DNA from 4 places in the Paenibacillus shenyangensis genome. Region 1 is predicted to be linked to each of the others. Evidence: predicted binding sites of a transcription regulator. Region 1 holds the regulator's gene; each other region holds the start of a gene.
The links. The regulator Rex, encoded in region 1, represses fermentation and respiration genes when NADH is low (regulators of the CRP and FNR family bind a similar motif). The targets are predictions, from matches to a motif close to TTGTGAAATATTTCACAA.

Region 1 (5,051 bases):
GCAGTTTACCCTTCGTCTGCTGCCGCAAAAGAAACCGGAAGAATGGGCCGAAATCGCGGAGCTGGAAAATCGGATTTATATTGGTCTTAGCCAGATTATCCGTAAGGGTGAACAGGTCATGAACAAGATCAAGGAATCGGATGAGGTGCTGGATAGCGATGGACTCGTAACCGATGTATCGGGACTATTCAAGGATCTGACCGGTGTTCGCGATGATCTTCGTCATTTTATCAAGCTGGATAGTGACGATACGGTCTACTGGTATGAAGCGAACGGCAATTATCGCAGCAAATCGCTGCAGATGTATGCTGTTCCGGTCGATGTCAGCCAGCAGCTCAAAGAGCATTTCTTTGACAAAAAGAAAAGTATTGTGCTGACATCTGCAACACTGTCGATCGACAAAAATTTCCAGTACATGATCGAACAACTGGGGCTTAAGGAAGCCGAGCAGCAGGGCAAGCTGAATACCTCGATGCTGGAATCTCCGTTTAATTACCGGGAACAGTCACTTGTACTGATCCCAAGAGACTTCCCAAGCGTGAAGGGAAGTGTCGGTGATGAACACTTTGTCAGCATGCTGGCCCGTTCGCTGGCAGATGCTGCCGAGGCAACGCGCGGACGTATGCTGGTCTTATTTACTTCTTATCGCATGCTCAAGCAGGTGTACGAGCCTCTGAAGGAGAAATTATCACAGAGCGATATTGCCGTATTCGGACAGGGTGTGGATGGAGGCAGCCGGACCAAGCTGACCCGCCGTTTCCAGGAGCATCCGGCCTGCGTACTGCTGGGGACGAGCAGCTTCTGGGAAGGCGTCGATATTCCCGGAGAGGCACTGACCTGTCTGGCGATTGTGCGACTGCCTTTCCAGCCGCCCAATCATCCATTGGTAGAAGCCAAAAGTGAACGGCTCAAAAAAGAGAAGAAAAATCCATTTATGAAATTATCTGTACCACAGGCAGTTATCCGGTTCAAGCAGGGCTTTGGCAGACTGGTCCGGACAGCGAATGACCGCGGTATTGTACTTATCTATGATACCCGTGTTATCGAATCGTATTATGGTAAGCACTTCCTGTATTCGCTGCCCGGTCCCAAAATGGAACATATGCCTACGCAGCAAATGGTTCCCCGTATTGCGGAATGGCTGAGCCATCGTGAGAACGAGAAGGATGCTGCAAATCAAGAGGGGGAGCAAGCATGAAATCCGATAAAATATCAGAAGCGGTCGTGCGAAGATTACCTGTCTACCTAAGATACCTGAACGAGCTGCATACCCGTGAGGTACCCACTGTATCTTCGCAGGAGCTGGGACAAAAACTGGATCTCAACCCAGCCCAAATTCGTAAAGACCTTGCTTATTTTGGTGATTTTGGTCGTAAAGGAATCGGATATGATGTATCCTATCTGATTGAGAAGATACGTCATATCCTGAAGCTTGATCAGCAGATCAATGTCGCGCTGATTGGAGCAGGTAATCTGGGACACGCGCTTTCCAACTATAATGTCTATCTGCAGGAGACGATGAAGATTATAGCAATCTTTGATTCGTATACACCCAAGGTAGGGACCCAGATTAATACGCTGACTGTACAGCCGATAGATGAGCTGTCCGAGACAGTGAAGTCCAAGCATATCCGGGTCGGTATTATTACCGTTCCCAATACCGAGGCACAGCGTGTTGCCGATCAGCTGATTGAAGCAGGCATCGAGGCGATTCTGAATTTTGCACCGATTATCCTGAAAACACCACCACATGTACGTGTGCATACAGCAGATTTTACTACCGATCTGCTGAGTCTGGCCTACTACCTTGAAGATGGAAAGGAATTAGAGACGAATGAACAACTCACCGAGTAAATGGATGATCAAAAACGGAATCTTCGCAGCTTCCCATGGAGAAAAATCTGTATTATACGGACACATGGTTATCGAGAATGATGTGATTACTTATCTGGGCGAAGAGGAGCCTGCTGATCAGGAAGGCATGACGATCGTAGACGGTAGACATCAATTCTTTATTCCCGGATTAGTGAACAGTCATGGTCATGCGGCCATGTCCTTGCTGCGCGGTTATGGAGATGATCTGGCTCTGCAAGTATGGTTGCAGGAGAAAATGTGGCCGATGGAAGCCAAATTTACGAGTGATGATGTCTACATCGGTACAGCACTGTCTGTTCTGGAAATGCTCAAAGGCGGCACAACAACATTCCTTGATATGTATGACCGTTCCGAGCGTGTTGCCGAAGTCGTTGAGCAATCCGGCATGCGCGCAGTCCTGATGCGCGGCGTTATCGGTCTGTGCTCGGAAGAAGAGCAGAACGAGAAGCTTAACCAGGCGGTACAATTCGTACGCGACTGGCATGGTCAAGCGAATGGACGCATCACCACAATGATGTCTCCACATGCCCCGTACACTTGTCCACCGGCATTTATCGAGAAATTCGTGCAGGCTGCTCATGATCTGGATGTTCCACTGCATACCCATATGTCCGAGACCGTGGCTGAGGTAGAACAAAACGTACGTGACTACGGTCTGCGTCCGGTAGATCATCTGGAAAAACTGGGTGTATTCACTCGTCCAACCTTGCTGGCACATGCTGTTCATCTGACTGATGAAGAGATTCAAAAACTGGCTGCCCACAAAGCAACCATTTCTCATAACCCGGGCAGCAACCTTAAGCTGGCGAGTGGTGTAGCACGTGTACCTGATCTGCTGCGTGCAGGCGTAGTTGTATCCCTGGGTACGGATGGACCTGCAAGCAATAACAATCTGGATATGTTTGAAGAAATGCGCCTGGCCGCATTGATCCATAAAGGCGTATCCGGTGATCCTACGGCTGTACCTGCACTGGAAGCTCTGCGTATGGGTACCGAATATGGTGCCAAATCCGTATTCCTGGATAACACAGGCGTATTTGCAGTGGGAATGAAAGCCGATATCACATCTCTGAATATCGATCAGCCTCATTTCCTGCCGTTTACGGACTTTATCTCTCACACGGTATATTCAGCCAGCGCCAAAGATGTACTGCATGTCTGGGTAGACGGCAAGCAGCTAATCAAAGATGGCGTATCGCTGACGTTGGATGAAGAAAAAATCCGCCGTGAAGCACAGCTTGCTTTTGAAGGTTTGCTCACACGCTAACCGCAAGTTGAACAGAAAGGATGGCGTGTCTTGCGAAATTTGGGAAGTGGCAAGTGGATAGCGATTATTATTACAGTAGTAGGTCTAATAGTACTATGTGTGAACCAGTTCTATGTGCATGTTATGGCCAAGCCATGGAGCCATGAACAGGAAGCGCTGGAGATTGCCCAGAAGCAGGCTAACCTGACTTCGCTTACCCGCACGTACCAGTCGGTCTGGAATGAAAAGTCGATCTATTGGGTAGTGCAGGGACAGAATGATCAGCAGCAGGAAGTAATGGTCTGGGTCAAATTTAATAAAGACGGCACTCCGGTACAGGGAGCCAATGCTGTACATGTAGAGAAAACAGCAGGAACCATAAATGTACAACAGGTGGATCAGCTGGTACAAAAAGATCTGCCAGGTGCTGAAGTGGTTCGTACCCTACCGGGTTCGTACAACGGTAAATACACATGGCAGGTATTCGCCAAATCAGGAGATCATTATTACTATGTATTTTACAACTTCCGTGATGGCACCAAGCTGGGTGGACCGATGGAGCTGCCTAACACATTGTCCGGCAATTAATCCGGCGATATTGTTACCAGGTCATGAATGATTAACAACGATCCATAAGAAAATGAATATAAAAAGCGGCTGCAGAGATAGTAATCTCATATGCAGCCGCTTTTTTGTATATTATCACCTATTCTGCGTAGAGAATGACGTACATCCTAGCGGGAAGCCTATGGAGTCTGCACCAGAGTCTGTCGATGATCTCGATGCGGAGTGTCCAGCAGCAGCGTGTTGATCCCGTTAATCAGCGCCAATGCACTGGCCCGAATAATATCCGTATCCATCGCTCGGCCGGAATAGGTCTGTCCTTCGTAATCAATCTGTACGCTGACACGTCCGATCGCTTCCTGACCTCGTGAGATGCTGTTGATTTTGTAATGTCTCAGACTGATATCGATTCCGGTCAATTGACGAACCACACTGTATAGCGCATCAATCGGACCGTCACCGGTAGAGCTTCCCGTATACACCGATTCGCCTTTACGCAGCTGTACGGTAGCAGTGGGATGCAGATCTCCTGTGATGACTTGAAAAGAATCAAGAGAATATAGTTTGTCGGATTCATTACGGTTGGAAGATTCACTGAGCAGAAACAGCAGGTCATGATCATAGATTTCCTTTTTACGATCAGCCAGTTCCAGGAATGCGGCAAATAATGCTTCTACTTCTTCAGGCTGACGATCGCCATAGCCCAGTTTGCCGATTGCATTACGAAAGGCATGGCGTCCGGACCGTGCGGTCAGGATCAGTTCCATAGCACCCGCACCGACCTGCTCGGGAGACATAATCTCATATACATTCTTGTCCTTGAGCAGTCCATCCTGATGAATGCCCGAAGAGTGGGCAAATGCATTTTCTCCTGTAATGGCTTTGTTTACCTGCACATCAAGACCGGTCAGATGCGTCAGCAGCCGTGAGGTATTCATCAATTCTTCGGTACGTATACCCGTTGTACAGCGGTAGAGGTCTTCTTTGACCTTGAGTGCCATTACCACTTCTTCAAGTGACGTATTACCGGCACGTTCGCCAAGGCCATTAATCGTACATTCTACTTTTTGGGCACCATTACGTATCGCACTCAGCGTATTGGCAGTCGCCATGCCCAGGTCATTATGACAATGAACACTCAGCATAACCCGATCATTCAGATTCTGAAGCCGGTCATGAATACGATGGATCAGATGTCCAAATTCATCCGGTTCCGCATAACCAACCGTATCAGGAATATTGATAATAGTCGCACCTGCCCGTACCACGGCCTCAATCGTTTGCCATAAATATTCAAAGTCGGATCTTGAAGCATCTTCGGTCGAATACTGGACTTCAGGCAGCAGCGTACGTGCATATTTGACAG
Region 2 (5,051 bases), on a different contig from region 1:
CCTTCGCCGGAACAGCTACGGCAGGCGTTAACCGCGATGCTGGATCAAGGCAGCTCGATGGCGACGATCTCTCTGGGAGCAGATGGCGCTGTGGCTGCCGAACGGGAAAGCGGTCGTTTTTACCGCATTCGGGTTCCAGAATTGCAGATTATCAGTGCACTGGGCAGCGGAGATGCCATGGCTGCCGGAATGGTGACTGCTGCCAGCCGCGGCGGTTCCTTTGTCGATATGCTGCGTCTTGGTTCTTCCTGCGGCAGTGCTTGCGCTCTGCAGCCTGCTGCCGGCATGATTGATCTGGATGATGTGCAGCACATCGGCACACGGATACAAATAACCCCTGAAGCCTGAGGCTCAGGGGACATTTGTATGTGAACCAAATCGGACATCCATAAAAATCTCACCGGTATCATTATCCCGGATAACAAAGTTGATCTCATCAGGGACCAGTTCCCGAAGTGCATACTGCCGGGCCCAGTCCAGCGATGGAAATTCCCTGACCTGCTCGAGTGACTTGACGACAATTTTTGACTTCAAGCATCGGTACGTATGCAAGGCGGTATCCCCCTTTAGTTATCATTGGACAGTACCTGTCGGTTTGACGCCTTTTTAAGATGATTTTGGCAAATATAAATATTCAGATAACAGAGAATAGATCATATTGTAAGCGTCTATCCGTCTTGTACTGCATAACTCGGCTGCTTTATGAATAAAATGAAAAGAATTGACTGTCCGATCGGTATAACAGCGATTAGCGGAACAGCTGCTGCTCGGCAGCATATACACGCAGATTATGCAGATCTTCATTCAGATAAGCAGATACGGTCTCTGCCCAGGTCTGGTACAGTGTATGATCTGCGGCGGCATCCAGTTCGTGGCAAAATGCCGGTACCCAGGGCAGCATATAATTTTCGAGGAAATCAGCCTGTGCCTTAATCGCTGTATGCTGTTCCAGTATATTGCCCTCGTTCTCGGCCATGCGTTCTGCGAGCAGTGACATAAATTCCAATTCAATGCCGATATGATCATCGGTCTCCTGATCCATCTTTTTAAAAGCAATGCCTGCCCGTGCATAAATGGAATTCAGCGTAGCTTCATAGCTCCAGCGCTCCTGCGCACTGAGCAGATATTCCGATGCGCGCGGATGATGCGGTAGCCGCTGTTCGGTGAACAGTTGATCATACTGCACACACTCATCATAGGCATATTGAATAATATTGGTCAGAGGTATATTCTCAAGCATACTAATCAGCGGATTGCTCTGTCCGGACAGAATCCGGATACGTCCGGCTTCCTTGCGCCATTCAATCAGCTTGGATAGCGTAGGGCGCCGCTGCAGCATTTCGCTCAGCAAACGGTAGGTCATGACCCGGCTGTACAACCAATCTGTCTTCATGCATGTTTCCATCTTTACTGTCATGAGAATACACTCCTTGTGATATTATTCACTTATGATATGTCAGCGCTTGCAACAGAGCAACCAATTACGGTAATAAGCGACTTGTCAGCGTCATCTGTCTACATTTATATATAAGATTCTGTCAAAATTGAATATTGTATTTCTTATTTTTATTGTACCCGAATTTGGTATAAATAGGGGGCGAATCGCCATACGTTCATAAAATAGTCATGTTTATCGGCGGATCCGCTCCATCTGTTCATACCATGCCTTTTCATCTGTCTATGCTTTACCAATTAATGAACATTATGATTGCTATCTATATGCTGCAGTGCCAGTTGATAGGCTGCAGGGTCATTCATATTATGCAGACACCAGGGAGACAGATCATCATGAGATTCACTGCGTTCTGTCAGCAGCTCTGCAAGCGGCAGTTCGGCGACGGTATGTTGATGCAGCCAGTCCATTACTCTGAGCTGTCCGCTGCGCAGTGCAATCTCTAGCGAGGCATAGACACTGCGATGATAGACTGCATACAGGGGATGATGGCGGCCTTCATGCGTCGGTAGGATTGCCTGTATCGGCTCGTCCTCCTGAGCCCTTATGTGTACACGCTCCAGCATGATCTCCAGCAACCGTGTACTGGCAAAAGGCAGATCGCAGGCGCTGAGCACATACCACTGTGCATCCAGACTGCTCATACCTGCATACAATCCGGATAATGGCCCCTGACCGGGAAATGAATCCTCGGCGATCGGCAGCTGCAAAAAATCATAGCTGCGATCAGTCGCTGCTGCCAGACAGAGCTGTGATACACAGGGCTGAAGTGCCGATACAACCCGCTCGATTACACTGCTATTGCCGATCTTCAGCAGGGCTTTGTCTGTACCCATACGCCGTGACTGTCCACCAGCCAGAATAATGCCAGCGGTATCGCTGTACTTTTTTTCTTTTCGGTTCATGTTCGCACTTCCTCTTGTTCAGCTTGATAGATGGTTCTGGATTGAACTTGATTTGCCTTGTTGTCTTCCTGCTAACAGTATACTTCATTCTTACTTTGATACTGTTAACACACTATTCAACCCTTTCACATCCGATAGTACCAAGTTGATTATTGCAAAAAGGTGACAGCAGAGTAATCACGAATCCATCGTTAGCCGAAATTCACCCAAAATGGTTTGTATCCCCTTTCAACAAATGATACAGTGAACTAAAAGTTCTCGGAAAGGATTGGCCTTCCATGCGTTCACATTCGTCTTCGCCTGCATTCTTCTCCCTTCGTTGGTATACTTTTTTCATATATGGAACGATGGTTATTTTCACAAGCTTCTTCCAGCTGTATTTGCAGGATATAGGTATGAGCCAGAGCCAGATTGGCGCGCTGATGGCGATTGGTCCTTTTATTTCGCTGTTTGCCAATCCATTCTGGGGATACTACAGCGATCGGCTGCAAAATACAAGATTGATTCTGCTGATTATGATGACCGGTACGCTGCTGCTTGTACAGATGGTATTTCATGTACATAATTACACGCTGATATATATCGTTATGGCCTGTTTTTTCTTTTTCCAGACACCGATGTTTGCACAGACCAGCACGCTGATCCTCAATTATATCGATGGTACGCCGCATAAGTTCGGCGGTTTTCGGTTGTACGGCTCACTGGGTTGGGCGCTCACTGCTGTAGTTGCCGGCCCGGTGATCGATCATCTTGGTGTGTCCAAAATCGGCATTGTGTTTACCGTACTGCTCCTTGTGGCTATTGGATTGATGCTAATTATGCCTCCGCAGACCCGTTCGCCTGGTGGAGCTGCTTCCCTGAGCTGGAGTGCACTGCGGCAGTTCAGCGGTAACGGCTACTTTGTCGGCTTTATCGTACTCGGAGTACTCGTCTCTATTCCCAATATGATGAATAGTACGTTTCTCTCGCTCTATGTGATTGAACTGGGAGGCAGCAAAGGCATGGTCGGCTGGGCCGTGTTCGCATCATCGATTTTTGAAGCGGTATTGTTTTTGCTGTTTGACCGGTTTCTGAAGCGCCGCATTTCCTTTATGCTGGGCTGGCTGGCGATTGTGAGTATTCTGTTCACGCTGCGCTGGCTGCTGATGGCCGAAGCCGTCAGTCCAATGCAGGTCGTATTTATCCAGCTACTGCATGCTGTTACGTTTGGCGGTTACTTCTATGTCGGTACCCAGCTGACGATGATGTTTGTACCCAATCGTTTTCGCAGCTCCGGACAGGCCATTTATACGATGACCTGGAGCGGACTTGCCGGAGTGATCGCCGGATTCCTCGGCGGATGGCTGTTCCAGAACTTTGGCTCCGAGCAAATGTATCTGGTAGGCATGCTGCTGTCATTTAGCGGAGCGGTAGGATTTATTATAATGTGGATAAATGTACGCCGTACCGGATACGAATTGCCGAATGAAGATTAATACGAGCCAATTCGATAATTCGTGTGCAGACATTCGTTTTCATTGACTATTTCTATAATTCCTCACTAATCGCAAACTTGTATCTTCCACCAGATGAATCGAATTGATGAGTATAAATAGAATTGATCGTCTTCATATTTCTTATGGATACTCGAACCCAAGCAAAAAAAGCCGGAACTGTTTGTACAGTCCGGCTTTTTGCGTTGATGTTACTTTATTCATTTATAAAAGGCTCTGCCTGGATCAGGCTTTTGGCATTTTGAACGAGCTCTTCATGGATACGACCAGGTTAAATACCGGGTCTCCAGGCATGGTGTATTTCGGATCGGCACTGAAATAGCCATGGCGGAAAAATTGATAACGGTCATACGCTTCGGAGTTTTTGAGTCCAGGCTCCACGAATCCGTGTACCACTTCCAGCGAGTTCGGATTGATCGAATCCAGGAATGTTTTCTCCGGGATATCGTCATTGCCGCCGCTTGTTTCTTCTACCAGTTCTTCCTCTTCTGCTTTGATCAGCGGCTCATACAGACGGAATTCGGCAGGTACAGCCTGAGTCGCCTCCACCCAGTGAATCGTTCCTTTGACTTTTCGGCCGGTAAAACCGGTACCGCTCTTGGTCTCTGGATCGTAGGTACAGTGAATCTCTACCACATTGCCATCTTCGTCTTTGATAAAGTCGTTACATTTGATAAAGTACGCATGCTTCAGGCGCACTTCATTACCAGGGAACAGACGATGGTATTTGCTTGGCGGCTCTTCCATAAAGTCGTCCTGCTCGATATAAATCTCACGGGAAAATGGAATCTGACGGATACCCATCTCTTCGTTCTCGGGGTTATTCTCTGCATCCAGCATCTCCACTTGTCCTTCCGGATAGTTGGTGATTACTACTTTGAGCGGACGCAGTACACCCATCGTACGCGGCACACGCAGCTTGAGATCTTCACGGACAAAATGATCCAGCATTTGCAGATCTACAATCCCCTGGCTTTTGGAAATGCCGGTCTCGTATACAAAGGAGCGCAGAGCTTCCGGTGTAAAGCCGCGGCGACGCATACCAGAGATCGTCGGCATACGCGGATCATCCCAGCCATCGACGATCTTCTCATCCACGAGCAGCTTGAGCTTGCGCTTGCTGGTCAGCGTCTGAGCGAGATTCAGGCGGCCGTATTCATATTGATGCGGCTCGGCATTCACTTCACATTCACGAATAAT
Region 3 (5,051 bases), on a different contig from region 1:
TTCCCTGGTTATCAAAAGTAGCCGAAGTCTGCCGCGCTTCACCATTCATGTAAAAATTCAGTGGCTCCGTGTTAGGCGTAACCTGCATATCGGCAGCATAAGTAATTCCCGAGAAAAATACAGCACCGCCCAAAAACGAGAATAACAGATGCTTTTTGCCAAACGATTTGGTCATATAATAGTTCCCTCCCTGAATGATTGGAATAGATGAGACTCTATTCATGTTTACCCTGTATATACATGCAGAAGCAGTAGAATTGAAAACGTTTTATTATTTATTGAATATTTCAGAATGGATATGTAAGGAAATGAGTATTAAATATGTAGTACATAAAATACAATGAACCTTTGCTTAAAAGGTGATATATATAAATTTTTACAAATATAGTGATTAAAATTGAAGATTTCTCCAAATGGATATGTTATAACTGGGAAGTGGGTATTTGCTACCTATAATATGAATTATTATTTTAAGGTAGCAAACATTCCCAAACATTATGATCTACATAGGAGGATGTACGTATGAAAAAGTTCTGGTCCACTGCACTACTTGCTATGATGTTGACAGTTGTCTTCTTTACCGGTTCTCAGGCAACACCTGCTCTGCAGGCACAAAAGGCTTCGGCTGCCAGCTGTGCGATTATCAACACCTTTACAGGTGTAGCTAACTATCTGTCTGCTAACGGCAAATTACCATGCAATTTTATTACCAAATCCCAGGCAGGTTCACTGGGTTGGGTGTCTTCCAAAGGTAATCTGGCTGAAGTAGCTCCAGGGAAAAGCATCGGCGGCGATGTGTTCAGCAACCGCGAAGGTCTGTTGCCTACAGCAAGCGGACGCACATGGCGTGAGGCGGATATCAACTATGTATCGGGCTTCCGCAATTCGGACCGTATTCTGTACTCCAGTGATGGACTGATCTACAAAACGACAGATCATTATGCTAGCTTCACGCGTATGAAATAAGGAATCCTCAACACTGTACCGTCATCCTGCGATCCGGCGTTGCTGCGAGGATGCAGAATGACGGTACAGTAATGTTATAATCGTATACATAAAAGAAGGATATCTATTACATAATAGATAAAAGGGAGGCCTAAAATATGAGAACAGTATGGATCAACGGAGAAGATTTCTCGACTATTCAGGAACTGCATGAGCAGCTGAAGAGCAAGCTGGAATTACCCGAATTTTATGGCGGCAATCTTGATGCCCTGTGGGACTGTCTGACCGGAATGATTGAACTGCCGCTGGAACTGCGTTGGGTGAATTATGGAATTAGCCATGACCGGATGGGTGATCAGGCAGAGCGGGTACGAAGTCTGCTGGAAGAGGTGCAAGAGGAAGGGACCGGGTTCCGTGTCGTAGTAGAGGATGATGTACCGGATCGATAAATCCTATCGATGTATTCGTGGACACGATAATAGTCAAACTTTGACTATACTATATAGGTTACAAAGGAGCCAATAATAGCAAATGATTTTGAAGAATAATCAAATACAGATTCAATTTCAAATTAACGGCTATCAATATGAGGAAGCAGAAGATTTTTATGATGATTGGCTGATGGTTTCACTGCATATTCAGACCGACAATGGAACAGTATGGTCGCAGGAAGCTCCCTATTTAATGACAACAGAATTGCAGACCATGCGTAGGTGGTTTGCTTCTTTATTAATAGAAAGAAGTTTATATACTACTTTGTATTTTATAGAACCCGAGATGGAATGGAACTATACCGAGCAGCAGGTTCTCGAATTGACATTAAGTCATGCTGCCTATCCTGTTTCTATTATGAATAATTCTGAAGCATATGGGGAGGCAACATTTACTTTTAAACTTACATATGCAGATTTACATTCTATAGTCTCAAGCATCGATTATATGTTACAGCAATTTCCTCAGAGAGTAGCGAGATAGTGTGATATTAGAGTTTGGTTTTAAAGAAATTCAGCTAGGAATATACAGGTGAAAAAGAGCGATAATAGGAGAAAAGCTCTTTTTTATCATAATTAAGTGAAAAATTTCACAATAGGTGATATATATCACATCCATATACCTAAGGAATTTGTATAATCAAAAAAGAAACAGTTCATTTTTAATTTAAAAAGTGAAATATTTCGACGAGAACAAGCAATTTCAGGGGGAATGGATATGTTTACTGAAGGCGTACAGAATATTATAGAAACTGCCGTGAAGAAAAAAGAAAAAATGAATGAAAGTATTGTGCGTTACTTTGCATCTGCAATGTTGGCTGGGGCTTATGTGGGGATCGGGATTATTCTGATTTTCTCTATCGGTGCACCACTGGCAGCGATTCATTCGCCGCTGCAATCTATTGTAATGGGGATGTCGTTCGGTATTGCTCTGACACTCGTAATTTTCGCAGGTTCCGAGCTGTTCACAGGTAATAATATGTTTTTCACGATGAGTACACTGGCTCGGCGCACTACGATGGGCGATCTGGGCAAGAACTGGGTGCTCGTATTTATCGGTAATCTGGTCGGGGCGATCGTCCTGAGCCTGCTTGTATATGGTACCGGATTGTTCCAACAGATTGGTGCGGATCATCTCATTTTCAAAGCGGCAGCTGCCAAAATGTCTCTGCCAGTCTCGATGCTATTCTTCCGTGGTATTCTCTGTAACTGGCTAGTCTGTCTGGCGATCTGGATGGCTGCTCGTGCCAAAGACGACATTTCCAAGCTGGTCCTGATCTGGTGGTGTCTGTATGCCTTTATCGCCAGTGGTTATGAGCATAGTGTAGCAAATATGACGCTGCTCACAACTGCACTGCTGCTGCCTGGTCACCCGGATACAATTACGGTAGCAGGCTGGGTGCACAATATGATTCCGGTAACGCTTGGTAATATTGTAGGTGGTGCTGTATTTGTGGGAATGGCATACTGGTTCATTTCGCCGGTTCGTCGTCAAAAACAGGCAAATGCAACTAAAGCAAAAACCGAGACTCCAGCTCAGAAAAGCGCAGTATAAGTAACATTTACAGAAAAAATAAATTAAAATGAATACGAAAATACAAACAGCGTACAGAGATACACGTAGCATAACGTGAATCTGTACGCTGTTTGTATTTTCGCAGGAATGGCATTATGATGATCGGCAGCTAATCGCATCATACCGGCTTGTTATTTCTATTATTATAGAAGGGACACTAATCTTGAGAGTTTTCGATTAACTATAGTTCAAGGTAAAACCCGAACAGGTCTAATTATTGTATAGATGTCCACAGTACCCAGCCCAGTCGTAACCAGTATGCATCTTTATCCTGCGCCATATAACTATATCCCCAGTCACCTGACACATTCCAAAAAGCAGAGTTGTTGTTATCGTTATTCGGATGGGATTGATCCAGATTGTATTGCTGCTTCAGACGATCTTGCGTAGATGTATTGATACGGCTGGCAGAGACAGTAGAGGATGAAAGTACACAAATAGAAATAAATAGTACACAGATAATGAGCAGTATAGAGAATTTGGATCTGCTGAGTATGGCTAATCTTTTCATAGCATGTTCTGTCTCCTTTCATTAATATCTAATATTCCATCTTACAGCTGGAAGTTATCAAATATGTACTCAGATCTACAGCTGTAAAGGCTGTATTATACTCCTAGTATTCAAGTACATATAATAAAGTTAAATATCTTATCGATCAACTAGCGTATACAGAGGAATAGAAGGGGAAATTTAATTATAAAGGAGCAGGATAGTAGTGGAAAAGGAAAACAGGGTGTCATTATGGATCGGCCAAGCAGCGTCGGAAGAGCAGCTGGAGGAAATACTGGAATTTTCCTACGAAAAAGATGGAGAAATAGAGCTACCGATATTTGCGCAAGCTTTTAACATCGAGCATTTTGACGATGATTTCCGTGAAGCTTTTATACTGGAGATACCTATACAACATTGGACTATTGCTTTGCAGGATATATCGTACAGCGAATTACTGCTGCCTGCATTTATACGCTGGCTGCCGGAACCATCCAGCGCAGAACAGCAAAAAGTAAACGCAGTGATATTGCTGTATCATTTCGATTATAAAGGAACGATTCGGAAGCGCAGTATTGCCGGACAAACGTGGACCTATATAGGTTCAGTGGACTGCGAAATGTTGTAGACAGACAGCTGCTTAGGATATGATAATGGGATGTGCAGCCGTTAGCATCCAGGGTGATGGCTGTACCAAATACAGCATGTCTATACACAGGAGGAATTATGTCCAAGAAATTGTCCAGTATTATCGTGTTGGTGATTGCAGCTGTTCTGCTGCTGTTTGGAGCAGGTGACAGGCTCGGTTTTTTGACGGGGGAACAAAATCAGAAGCATACACCTAGTGTTCAGCAATCCGGCGAACGTTCGGAGTCAAACTCAAACTCAAACGCTTCTACTTCTTCCGCTCAGAAGAGCTGTTCAGCGATCAATACATTTGATGGGGTCGCCGATTATCTTCGTCAGCATAACGAGCTGCCCTGCAATTATATAACGAAAAAAGAAGCTGAAAAGCTAGGTTGGGATGCCGGTAAAGGCAATCTGGATAAAGTGGCTCCGGGTAAAAGTATCGGCGGCGATGTATTCGGTAACCGTGAAGGATTACTGCCACGTGCTTCCGGCCGCAAATGGCATGAAGCGGACATTAATTATACTTCCGGCTTCCGTGGAGCTGACCGGATTCTGTATTCGACAGATGGGTTGATCTACAAAACGACCAATCACTACAAGTCATTTCAGCAGATGAAGTAGGCATAATTTTCAATAAGTGAATATAACAGTCAGATAGCGCATTCACATGTGATGCTTTCTGGCTGTATATTTAAAATGAGGAGGAAGTTATGGAATTTGAATATCATCTTACAGTCAACGATTTGAGTGTGGAAGAAAAGAAAGCATTTATCAATACCTGCAATGAACAAGGAGTAAAACCAGTTATAATCCTATTGGATCATGGAGAATATATCCATCAGCCAATGGTAACTGGATGGGTTGAGCGGAGTAGCTTCCAGGAAGCACGTGAAGATATAGATCGGATCGCTATGCAATT
Region 4 (5,051 bases), on a different contig from region 1:
CTTGCTGCTATTTATAAGCAACTTGCGTTGGTCTATGGTCTTACTCAAATTTGCCGTAGAAAGCGTTGCGGTATACATCAGCCAGTTCGGTCACCAGCGGCATTTTAGGATTGGCAGTTGTACATTGATCTTCAAATGCGCGATCAGCCAGGTAATCGACATGTGCTTCGAAGTCTTTGGCATCAAAGCCCAATGCTTCGAACGATTCAGGGATACCCAGTTTGCGGTTCAGATCACGGATAGCATTGATCAGGCTGGTTACACCTTCTTCGGTAGTACGTGCTGGCAGTCCCAGGATACGGGCAATTTCAGCGTAACGTTCGTCAGCGATGAAGTGCGAGTATTTAGGGAACGATGCGAATTTGGTTGGTTTTTTCGCATTGTAGCGAATAACATGCGGCATCAGGATCGCGTTGGTACGTCCGTGTGCAGTATGATATTGTCCGCCCCATTTGTGCGCCAAGCTGTGGTTAATACCCAGGAAGGCATTTGCAAAGGCCATACCGGCGATTGTCGAAGCATTATGCATTTTCTCACGAGCCAGTTTGTCGCCTTGCAGTGCGGATTGCTCCAAGTATTGGAATACCAGTTGGATCGCTTTGATCGCCAGACCATCAGTGTAGTCGTTAGCCATATTCGATACATACGCTTCAATCGCATGAGTCAGTACGTCCATACCGGTATCTGCTACAGCTACACGTGGCAGGGAGTAGACGAACTCAGGGTCTACAATCGCTACGTCTGGAGTCAGTTCATAGTCTGCCAGAGGATATTTGGTGTTGCCTTTTTCTTTGTCTGTAATAACCGCGAACGATGTTACTTCCGAACCTGTACCCGAAGTGGTAGGGATAGCAACAAATTGCGCTTTTTGTCCCAGATGTGGATATTTGTAGATCCGTTTGCGGATATCCATGAATTTTTGTTTCAGGTTATCGAATTCTACATCAGGGTATTCATAGAACAGCCACATACCTTTGGCAGCATCCATTGGTGATCCGCCGCCCAGTGCGATAATGCAGTCAGGCTGGAAGCGTTCCATCATTTGGCGACCGCGTTCTACTGTAGTCGTCGATGGATCCGGCTCTACGTCGGAGAATACTTCGATTGCTACCGGTGTCTGACGTTGACGCAGATAGTGCTCTACTTTTTCTACATATCCCAGTTGTACCATCATTGGGTCAGTAACGATGATAACACGGCTGATGTTTGGCATTTTAGCCAGATATTGAGTCGAACCTTTTTCAAAGTATACTTTGGAAGGAATCTTGAACCATTGCATATTCACGGTACGACGCGCCACCCTTTTCACGTTAATCAGATTGACTGCTGTTACATTGGAAGATGTCGAGTTACGTCCATACGATCCGCAGCCCAATGTCAGGGAAGGCAGGTTCGTATTGTAAATGTCGCCAATAGCGCCATGTGTCGAAGGAGAATTCACGATGATACGTCCGGTTTGCAGACGATCTGCGAATTTCTGGATGACTTCATCATTGTTGGAATGGATCGCCGAAGAGTGACCCATACCGCCGAATTCAACAACTTGTGCAGCACGCTCGATACCTTGCTCTGCATTTTTCACTTTATAACAAGCCAGTACAGGACTTAATTTTTCAGCGGACAATGGATATTTGGTGCCTACGCCTTCCAGTTCGGCAACCAGGATTTTGGTTCCTGCCGGAACAGTGATACCGCTCATTTCAGCGATTTTGGTTGCTGGTTGACCGACGATTGCCGGGTTGACTGCACATTTCTCTACATTCATAGCACCTGCAGTCAGTTTGCCAACTTCTTCTTTATTAAGGAAATAGCAGCCATTGTCGATCATCAGTTTTTTCACTTGCTCGAATACGGGCTCTTCGATGATAACAGCTTGTTCGGATGCGCAGATCATACCATTATCAAACGATTTGGACAGGATCAGGTCGGTTACAGCCTGTTTGAGATCCGCACTTTTCTCGATAAAGGCAGGTACGTTACCAGGACCTACGCCCAGCGCCGGTTTACCGCAGCTATAAGCTGCTTTGACCATTGCGCCACCGCCAGTAGCCAGAATCAATGCTACATCAGGATGATTCATCAATGCATTCGTTTTATCCATGGAAGGATTATCGATCCACTGGATACAATCTGCAGGAGCACCATGTTTGACAGCTGCTTCGAGCAGGATTCTTGCAGCTTCCTTACTGCATTGTTGTGCAGATGGGTGGAAACCGAAGATAATTGGGTTACGTGTCTTGATAGCGATCAACGCTTTGAACATTGTAGTTGATGTCGGGTTGGTTACCGGAGTGATCCCCATGATTGTGCCAACCGGTTCAGCGATTTTCTGGAAGTTGTCGTATGCATTGTCTTCAATGATACCAACTGTTTTTTCGTTTTTGATGCTGTGATATATATATTCAGTCGCAAAGATGTTTTTGGTGATTTTGTCTTCATATACCCCTCTGCCTGTTTCTTCAACAGCCAGCTTGGCGAGATACATGTGCTTGTCCAGTCCGGCAAGTGCCATGGCCTGTACAACTTCATCAATTTGTTCCTGATTCATTTTCATAAATGCGGCTTGTGCTTTGTTTGCTTTGTCGATCATTTTTTGAATTTCTTCCTGTGCAGTAACTTCTACGGTGCGAGTGGCATCATTTTTAACAGCCATTTCTCTCATCCTCCTCAGAATGTGTGGTGCTTTCTGTCTACGCACTGATCATAGCATAGAGATATAAATCATAATGTGATTTTTTTCACAATCAATTTTTATTTTTAAAAACTTAATCATCTTCTTTTTTCTTTTTGCATTTTGAACTAACTCGCGTTATAATATAAGTGAAAATAATCACAAAGTTTAAATTTAAAAACAATGATGACCATACTATTAGAAGCATTAATTTAAAGGAATATAAATTCAATTTAATTTAGTAAATTTTTCCTTAAAACATGATGCAATCCGATTATTTTCGCGTATAATTGGGAGATGAAGGGGAGGACGAACATGAATAAATTTGCAGAGATCATGAACAACAACGTCGAAGGAAACACATCGTGTTTTTCGGATATTAATATGGAGCGTATGCTGGCTTATGCGACAGAGCGCAGCATTCCTTCGGGGTCGCACCTATTTTGGGAAGGCGATCTGTCCGACAAGCTCTACTTTATCAAAAGTGGACGTGTGAAATTGACCAAATCAACCGATGAAGGTAAAGAACTTATTCTATATATGTATCAGTCTGGTGACATGATCGGACAGGCTGATCCGTTCTCCGGTACGCGGCTCGGATTCACAGCAGAGACACTTGAAGATACAGAAGTGGCAGTTATCGAACATAAAGATCTGGAGATGATTATCTGCCAGCACTGTGACTTTGCTATCGACTTTATGAAATGGATGGGTACGCATCATCGCCTAACCCAGACCAAAGTCCGTGACCTTATGCTGTATGGCAAACCAGGGGCCCTCTGCTCGACTCTGATTCGTCTCAGCAATACGTACGGCGAAGATTACAATGAAGACGGATCGATCCTGATCAACAAAAAAATCACCCATACGGATCTATCCAATATGATCGGTGCTACGCGTGAAAGTGTTAACCGTATGCTCAGTGATCTGCGCAAAAAAGACGTGATTGAATATGAGCATGGCATGATCATTATTCATGATATGGAAGCTCTGCAGGAAGTATGTCACTGTGAACTCTGCCCACGAGAAATATGCCGGATCTGATTACGCCGACTTCTCTCCCCGGCGTTGACCAATTGCGCGAATAACTATATAACAAGGTACATGCAAAAAAGCTTTCCGCTGATAAATACCAAGCGGAAAGCTTTTTAATTGAGACAGCGTCTGCCGGCCCGGATGGAGGTGTAAAGTATTAATCCACCCACTGCTCTGCCCAATTCTGGATTTGTTCCATAACGGGTTGAAGCGCCCGACCTTTGTCAGTCAGTTCATACTCAATTCGTACCGGTGTCTCCGGATATACCTGGCGAGTCAAAATACCGCTTCCCTCCAGATCCTTCATTCGCTCCGAAAGCATTTTATCGCTCATCATCGGAATAAGATTCGAGATATCCTTAAAACGTTTTGGTCCGCTCATCAGAGACTGAATAATCAGACCATTCCATCTTTTTCCGAGAAAAGAAAAAGCGGTCTCAAAGCGAGGGCATAATCCCAATTGATGCTGTTCCATGTCTTTTCACCTCTTCATCCGTCCATAGCACAATAATGGGTTGTCGTAAGCTTTGTATATATATAAATTCGATGTAAGCTTACAATTAGTTAGCATATATATTTTAACACATTTTACCTAATAAGAAAACGAAAACATTATGATCATCACTGATGTTCAGCTATCTGCGATTTTTGACTAATCAGTTCACGCAGCTGCTTGAGATCACCGTCAATAACATCGGTCAATGATCTATTATACAGCACAGCCGCCGGATGATACATAGGAAAAATACAATATTCTTGTTCGGACCAAAAATATCCTTTCTCGGGATAATCTCTTTCCACTTGCTGAATCTTGCTGTAAATCGGCTGTCCATGTACAGCAGTAATGGTATATCCATCTCCCAGCAGCCGCTGCAGACCAATATTTCCCAGTGTAATCAGAATCTCCGGCTGTACAATAGTAATTTCCTGATCAAGAATTGGAGCAAAGGCCAGTACTTCTGCCCGGGTCGGTGTTCGATTGGAACGGCTGAGACGATCTGGATTTCCTTTGACGGGTTTATCCTTATACGGACGGCTGCGTACCGAACTGGTAATGTACAAATCGTCTCTTGTAATCTCCAGTGCATCGAGATAACCATCCAGCACCTTGCCTGCCTGACCGGAAAAAGGTCGTCCATTCTGCACTTCTGTCGCTCCCGGTGCTTCTCCTACCATCATCAATCTGCCAGGCCATTTACCAAATCCGGTCAGGAATCCTTCCAATCTCAGATCTTTGACTCTCTCCAGGCAGGCATGAACCAGTTCCGGAGATAGCGGTGCAGGTCCGATATGCGTGTCTGACTCATTGTGATTTAACATATCCACACCCCATTTACCGGATAAT

Region 2: a site for Rex is predicted at 1,431-1,448, ahead of H065_RS0100345 (TorD/DmsD family molecular chaperone). Genes of this name have one in related genera too.
Region 3: a site for Rex is predicted at 2,015-2,032, ahead of H065_RS0114940 (formate/nitrite transporter family protein). Genes of this name have one in related genera too.
Region 4: a site for Rex is predicted at 2,727-2,744, ahead of adhE (bifunctional acetaldehyde-CoA/alcohol dehydrogenase). Genes of this name have one in related genera too.

What each region holds. Positions count from the first base shown of each region.
Region 1 is NZ_AOIG01000011.1:12,315-17,365, forward strand. It holds gene dinG (ATP-dependent DNA helicase DinG) at 1-1,198, shown strand, start outside; gene H065_RS0109975 (redox-sensing transcriptional repressor Rex) at 1,195-1,854, shown strand; gene H065_RS0109980 (amidohydrolase) at 1,835-3,142, shown strand; gene H065_RS0109985 (cell wall elongation regulator TseB-like domain-containing protein) at 3,173-3,709, shown strand; gene H065_RS0109990 (2-isopropylmalate synthase) at 3,868-5,051, opposite strand, start outside.
Region 2 is NZ_AOIG01000002.1:73,900-78,950, forward strand. It holds gene H065_RS0100335 (1-phosphofructokinase family hexose kinase) at 1-348, shown strand, start outside; gene H065_RS0100340 (hypothetical protein) at 352-534, opposite strand; gene H065_RS0100345 (TorD/DmsD family molecular chaperone) at 749-1,417, opposite strand; gene mobA (molybdenum cofactor guanylyltransferase) at 1,693-2,358, opposite strand; gene H065_RS0100355 (MFS transporter) at 2,637-3,833, shown strand; gene H065_RS0100360 (glutamine--tRNA ligase/YqeY domain fusion protein) at 4,077-5,051, opposite strand, start outside.
Region 3 is NZ_AOIG01000017.1:155,159-160,209, forward strand. It holds gene H065_RS0114920 (superoxide dismutase family protein) at 1-175, opposite strand, end outside; gene H065_RS0114925 (ribonuclease) at 523-966, shown strand; gene H065_RS0114930 (barstar family protein) at 1,104-1,394, shown strand; gene H065_RS0114935 (WapI family immunity protein) at 1,483-1,920, shown strand; gene H065_RS0114940 (formate/nitrite transporter family protein) at 2,155-2,991, shown strand; gene H065_RS0114945 (hypothetical protein) at 3,227-3,523, opposite strand; gene H065_RS0114950 (immunity 22 family protein) at 3,729-4,130, shown strand; gene H065_RS28520 (ribonuclease domain-containing protein) at 4,229-4,753, shown strand; gene H065_RS0114960 (hypothetical protein) at 4,843-5,051, shown strand, end outside.
Region 4 is NZ_AOIG01000030.1:67,130-72,180, forward strand. It holds gene adhE (bifunctional acetaldehyde-CoA/alcohol dehydrogenase) at 41-2,653, opposite strand; gene H065_RS0122205 (Crp/Fnr family transcriptional regulator) at 2,987-3,715, shown strand; gene H065_RS0122210 (winged helix-turn-helix transcriptional regulator) at 3,864-4,181, opposite strand; gene H065_RS0122215 (uracil-DNA glycosylase) at 4,328-5,026, opposite strand.